3 regions of the Gracilibacillus sp. HCP3S3_G5_2 genome follow, and region 2 is predicted to be linked to each of the others. Evidence: riboswitches for the same ligand, from Rfam matches in the RefSeq annotation. Region 2 holds a riboswitch; each other region holds the start of a gene.

Evidence for each region. A riboswitch is a leader RNA that binds a small molecule or an ion and turns the genes downstream of it on or off. The one in region 2 is predicted to bind cyclic di-GMP.
Region 1: linked by a shared signal. The riboswitch ahead of ACTNEP_RS10380 (methyl-accepting chemotaxis protein) and the one ahead of ACTNEP_RS06180 (anti-repressor SinI family protein) in region 2 are both predicted to bind cyclic di-GMP.
Region 3: linked by a shared signal. The riboswitch ahead of ACTNEP_RS09720 (response regulator transcription factor) and the one ahead of ACTNEP_RS06180 (anti-repressor SinI family protein) in region 2 are both predicted to bind cyclic di-GMP.

The regions. Positions count from the first base shown of each region.
Region 1 is NZ_JBQHXU010000006.1:51,394-53,669, forward strand. It holds gene ACTNEP_RS10375 (Na+/H+ antiporter NhaC family protein) at 1-389, shown strand, start outside; cyclic di-GMP riboswitch class I at 656-736, shown strand; gene ACTNEP_RS10380 (methyl-accepting chemotaxis protein) at 820-2,276, shown strand, end outside.
Region 2 is NZ_JBQHXU010000003.1:238,826-241,101, forward strand. It holds gene ACTNEP_RS06175 (NAD(P)/FAD-dependent oxidoreductase) at 1-1,109, opposite strand, end outside; gene ACTNEP_RS06180 (anti-repressor SinI family protein) at 1,366-1,500, opposite strand; cyclic di-GMP riboswitch class I at 1,536-1,624, opposite strand; gene ACTNEP_RS06185 (hypothetical protein) at 2,271-2,276, shown strand, end outside.
Region 3 is NZ_JBQHXU010000005.1:195,211-197,486, reverse strand. It holds gene ACTNEP_RS09725 (nitroreductase family protein) at 1-473, shown strand, start outside; cyclic di-GMP riboswitch class I at 977-1,076, shown strand; gene ACTNEP_RS09720 (response regulator transcription factor) at 1,178-1,807, shown strand; gene ACTNEP_RS09715 (YveK family protein) at 1,997-2,276, shown strand, end outside.

The DNA.
Region 1 (2,276 bases), on a different contig from region 2:
CTGAACTTTCGATCTGGGCAATTGTGGCCTTATTAAACAGTGCTATCACGATTAACACAGCTGCCGAAATTGCAGCGGCACCTTTTGTTCGTGAAATAGGTGAAAAATATAAAATTCATCGTTACCGTCGTGCAAACATGCTTGATGCGATCACATCAGCATTAGGTTATATCTTCCCTTGGGGGGCACCAGTATTGCTTGGCTGGTCCACGATTAGTATGATGCGGGAAACATATGAATGGCTCCCGGTTGTTGCGCCAACAGCTGTTTTCCCTTTTGTATTCCAAGGCTGGTTCCTTGTTATCGTCATGTTAGTGGCTGCATTAACCGGATGGGGATTACGTTACCAAGGGAAAAATGGAGAGGAATTAACACAACCACCTAAATAAAGAGCTATTCACGAGATATCAATTAAAGTTGACGAGATACCTAATCCCATTCGCTAGATATCGACTACTACCTCGCAAACAAAGACACGTTTCTTGTGAAGACTTGGCATTTTGTTGCCAAGTCTTTTTTCTTTACTAGACTCCGTTAAACTTTTATCTAGTGAAAAAGTTGGATTGATTAAAATAATTTAAGTGAAATAATACACATTGTTTTTTAATTGTGTTACAATTCAACAGTAAGTCAATAGTACTGTGATTATCTACCTATAATACAAGAGCAAACCTATTGAAAGATAGGGACGCAAAGCCACGGGTCTAAAGGTAACTATGATAGCCGGGCTGCTATTATTGAAGATTCCTATCTTCATACGGGTAGCTCTTTTTGACAAAATGAACGATCTTCACAGATTAAGAAAGGAGTTACCTTAAAATGAATGGTAAAAATCGAGTTGGACTTATCTTTTCCTTCGGCGTTCTTCTTGCTTCGGTGTGCGTCCACGTGTTACACCGTGTGCTTCATGTATCTCAAATGTGGCATGCTCATCATGGTTCATCGGCAGCACAGTCAGCACTTGTCTTGAATATTCTTTTGTTTATTCCAATTATGCTCTTTCTTATGACCTTTCTATTGTATCTTCGTCATAAGGAACATAAACTTATCCCCTTTTTCATTACGTTAACAATCACCTTCAGTAGTATCTCCATGATTGCTGGTGGTGAAGGAATGGTAGAATATCACTTTTCGATATTTATGGTTGTAGCAATGATAGGTTATTATGAGCGAATTGATCTAATTAGTATCATGACAACCATATTCGCATTCCAGCATATTTTAGGTTATTTTTTCTTTAGTAATTATGTGTTTGGTACAGACTCATACTCATTTTCGATGTTATTGATTCATGCTTTATTTTTAATTGCTACATCGATAGCAGTAGGTTGGCAAGTGATCCTTAGACAGCGACTGACAGAGAATTTAACTGAAAAAGAGACCCATCAAAAAATGCTGGAAGGAATGCTGGAAAAATTAGCTGAAACAACAGAGAAACTAACAAACACCTCTCAATTAGTAAATGAATTAGATGAGAAAAACAAAGCAATTATGGAGAAAAATGTGGCTCATACTCAAAATATTGCCAAAGATGCTGTACTACATAAAGAGAAAGTAAGTAAAAATGTTCAGCATATGCAAACGATTGCGAATAAAATGCAGGAGATAGATGCTCAATCCGCAGATGTTTCTCAAATTACGAAAGAGACGGATCAGCAGGTAAGGCTAGGTAATGATACACTGAAAAAAACGATAGAACATATGAATGGGATGATTACATCTATCAGCAAAACAGCTGAAACATTCCAGTCTCTAAGTAACCGTTCTTCTGAAATTAGCAATATTATTCAATTGATCACCGATATATCAGCACAGACGAACCTATTAGCATTAAACGCTGCTATTGAAGCAGCAAGGGCAGGAGAACATGGCAAAGGCTTTGCGATAGTAGCAGATGAAGTCAGACAACTATCAGAGCAAACCGCTGATGCTGCAAGTCAGGTAACCAAACTAATTCAAGCTATCCAAGACGATACGGCATCATCGGAAAATTCGTTACATGAAACGATACAAAAGGTAGAGACAAGTGAACAGAGCATGAAAAGAACAAGTGAAATATTTCAGGACATCTTTGAATCTGTTATAGAAGCGAAGGATCACTTAGAAGTAATATCTCAATCAACAGATGAGGCTGCTGTTGTGACAAAAAAGACGATGCAAGCCATGCATTCGATGCAAGAGCTTGTAGAAGAAACGGCACTAGATGCCAATATTGCAGAGAAGACTACAGAAGAGCAAAAAAGAGAAGTAGAGTATTTATCTACATTAATAAATAC
Region 2 (2,276 bases):
TACAGTTTGTTACCATCAAATACGGTTCCCATTGCATCACTTCCACCTAATGATGCAACCGTACCTTTATCCTCAAAACGGAATTCCTGCAACGTTCCACCATAAATCATTGTTTTAATATTATGTGCACAAACATCTGCTTCTTGAATAGCAATCTGTGCAGTTGGTGGATAAGGTTTACCAGTTTCATTATTCATTACCCACGCACAATCACCTAAAATAAACACCTCATCATGACCTGGAGCACGCAATGTTGCGTCCACATTCACTTTTCCTTTTGTTAATTCAAAGCCTGATTCCCCGACAATTCGATTTGCTTGTACTCCACCAGTCCAAACAATCGTACCAGCTTTAATTTCTTCTTCTTCATCTCCAACAATTACTGCATCTTCTTTTACTTCTTTAATCATCGTATTAAGTTGAAATTCAATACCACGATGTTCCAGTGATTCCTTAGCATAATTCAGTAATTCCTCGTCAAAATTGGGTAAAATGGTTGGCATTGCTTCAATATCGATAATCCTTACATCTTGACGTGGAATATCATATTTTTTACATAATACTGGAACACGTTCTGCTAATTCTCCTAAAAATTCGATACCGGTAAAGCCTGCCCCACCTACAACGATAGTTAGCATGCTTGGGTCAGGATTTTTCTCATTACGATAACGAGCATACTGATACTCAATATGATCTCGAATCATACGGCTAGTATCAACACTTTGAATCGAAAAAGCATGCTCGTCCATACCCGGAATACCAAATGTGGCTTTTTCAAACCCCAAACCAATGACTAAATAATCATAATCTATTTCCCCGTTCTCTAATTGTACAGTCTTTTGCTCTTTGTTAATTTTGACAACCGTATCGTGAATAAAATGTACTCGACGGGTGTTAATGACGTCTGAAATCATAATCCGAGAACGATTTACATCAATGGTACCCGCAGCTACTTCATGTAACCATGTTGTTTGATAATGATAATTGTGTTTATTGACTAATGTAATATCCACTTCTTCTGGCTCAAATTGTTGTGTTAAACGCTTGGTAGTCATCATACCTGCATAACCTGCGCCAAGTACAACAATCTTAGGTTTATTTCCTGTCATCAAATCCTTCCTTTCCAGTTATATATCTATTTATAATTACGATAGTTTTCACCTTTTTTTCGATTTGTATGTATCGGTATAATTGCTGACAGTATATCAAAATTGCCTTTTTTCGTCTATCATCCCCCATCAAACCTTCATAGTAAATTGAATAAAAAGTATTCCCACGTAAAGGTAAGAGTCATTCAAATACATCTTCTCGTTTTTGCTACTTACGCCTCTAAAATAAAAAACCCTATGTAGTAGGGTTTTATCATCAGTTTTGTTGCACGTTGGACTTGCTTTTACTCTTATTAAGAAATTCTCTTACTTCTACTAAAGTGTAACCTTTTTCCTTTGCTTTTGCTATTAAGTAAAGCCATTCATAATCCACTTTTACTTTTATAGCCATAAACGTATTCCCCTCCTAAAATACACTACTGTATTTCAGGCAGCACAGCCATCCGATAATATTTGTATTATACGGACCTGGAACTTTGCGTCCCTATTTCTCAATAGGTTTGCCTTTTTCTGATCAAGTTGTCCAAGCTACAACTGGATAAGCATGTTTTGTGATAGTTTATTTTTTGCTCATATTTCATTTTATTATTTATGTTGTCACTCCACGTATCTACTGCAAGATCACAAGAGATTTACAGTTGATTATTAAACTATTTTTTATTTTTTTAATAACTACATGCATTATCACTGTACTAAACGTCTGTACGTCCCTCACTTATAAACTTCAAGTAAAAAAGGGATACGCCTAGTGATAACAGACGCACTTTATTATCCTTAATTTTTGCTACTAAAGGTAAATAGGCCCAATTACACGAGACTATATGATTTTCTTTTGAATTAAGCATTAAATATAATCGTTCACTCCCTTCCAAATCAACATATGTTCGCAGCAACCTTATCAAAAACACTATCACTTTTTAGCTAATTCCAAAATACCTATTATCTTGTATATATTCGATATTTCTCCTTTATATTCCTGCAAAATAGTTATTTTTAAGAAAATTGTACTAGTTTTTTCCTCCAATGGATAATATCTCTAACCAAATAGTTGACCTTTTTTTAGCTTTCGAGGAAAGTGAATAAAATTGGGGTACAATTCCAATTATTAGTGCATAAACTACAGTATACGTCTATTTATCTTATCGTGAATGAGGTGATTTTTTGGCT
Region 3 (2,276 bases), on a different contig from region 2:
TTGATGAGGAAACATTGATGAGTGTTTTGGAAGCATCTCGCTGGGCTCCATCTGCTATGAATAAACAGCCGTGGCGGTTTATAATTGCGAGAACGGAGGAAGACCGCAAGAAATTTCATTCTTTTATTATGGACGGAAACCTCGCATGGTGTAGTAAGGTACCTGCATTCGCATTAGTAATTTCAGACACAGAAGCAGGTGGATCACATTGCTTTGATACTGGAGCAGCTTGGGGATATTTATCATTACAGGCGATGAAGAACGGTCTCATAACGCATGCAATGGGCGGATTCCATAAGGATAAAGCTCGTGAAGTACTAAACATTCCGGAACAATTTGCTATTCATGCCGTTATAGCAATTGGTTACCAGGATGAAAAAGATAAATTAGATGAAAAATTCCAAGAACGCGAATTACCTTCCAATCGTCGTCCACTGACTGAAACGGTGATGGAAGGAGAGTTTAGAGCCTGAAAGTAGATCAGGTTCTTTTTTTTTATGAGATCGTTGTTGGCTAGATAAGTCCCTCGGCACATGGAGGAACAAGATTTGTTCCATCTGGTCTGATCGATCCATACAGATTAATGATGCATCCTGTGGTGTTGGGTAATCGTTTATCCCTGTTCAAAGATTTGTCTAATTATTAAACGCAAGAGTATTTGATACTGAAGTCTTCCTTCCTACATATTAGCCCATAAGTTAAACTAATTAATTTAAAAACTACTCTGGCCTTCATTTGCTAGCGTCTATTTTGACAAAAAAACAGGTTATATGTACCTAAAAATTAGCCACCTCCAAGAAAAGACAGTAACACCTTTTGTTCGACAAAAATATACAAAATAATATAAACAAATAGACTCTCAAAACTACCATATTATTACCAATTAATATAACTTTCGGATTATTTTTGTATACTTTTATTCCTTTTTGTTGAAAAAGAGATAGGAAAGATGTAGTATAAACTACAGAGTAAAATAGTAAGAAAAAGGCAAACCGCTTGAAAAAACGGGACGCAAAGCCTAGGGTCTAAGGGTAGTATACATGAATCATATTACCTATGGCAGCCTGGTTACCTAAAATACTTAACTTATATGTATGTTGTTTTAGGCTATTTCTGTACTTGATAAGGAGAAATAGCCTTTTTATTATATTAAAAAAGAAAACAGGAGGAAATATCAATGCGTATAGCGATAGTGAAAGAAGCTTCTATCTATCGACAAGGTTTAGAAGGGGTCCTTTCTAATGAGTTTAAATCATATGATGTTATTGCAGTAGAACCAAAGCAGCAAGGCAAACTCCGAGACTATATTATTGACCTACTCATCATTGATATTGACACGAATGAAAATACGATGAATTTAATTGAGACATACATGGAAAACAACAAGAAAATTATTGTCTGGACAGAGGATACCTCTCACCCAGCGTTAACAGAGCTTTTTAAAATGGATCTCCATGGTTATTTCTATAATGGAATGGAAAAAGAAGAACTTATTCATGCGATAAAGAAGATTCTTACTGGACAGCATTATATTCATGAAGAGCTTTCAGCGGTTTTGTTAGGAGATTACCGTGAAATTCACAGCCGTAAAGAAAGACGACCAGTAGGGGTGTTCACTAACCGAGAATGGGAAGTAATGGAGCTCTTAACAAAGGGTTATAGTAACCATCGAATTAGTGAGAAATTATATATTACTGATAAAACCGTTAAAAATCATATCAGCTCGATCTTGAGAAAATTAGAAGTGCCAGATCGAACGAATGCCGTAATCACTGCGTTAAAAAACCAATGGTTCCGTGTTTCATAGCGAGAGAAAGCCTGTGCAAGAGAATGCACAGGCTTTTTTTTATATCCAATACTAGAAAAAATTTCAAGAAATCATCAGATAGTTATGACAAATAAAAAAAGTTTATGTTATAATTTCGATTATGTGGTGTGATCCTAGTGAAAATAATCGACAAAAATCATCTGATAGACTATATGCGGAGGTTACAAAATGGAAGAAACGATATCTTTGAAAGAGATTTTTGAAGTCCTGAAAAAGCGTATATTACTCATTATAGTATTAATTGTTGGTGCAGCAGCTATAAGTGCTATTGTTAGTTTCTTTGTTTTAACACCAACCTATCAATCTAGTACTCAATTTATTGTAAACCAAGATACGAATGAGACGAATAATGTCGACCTGAACCAAATACGTTCCAACGTAGAGATTATCAATACATATAACGATATTATTACAAGTAACCGGATATTAGAACAAGTAGTAGATGAAA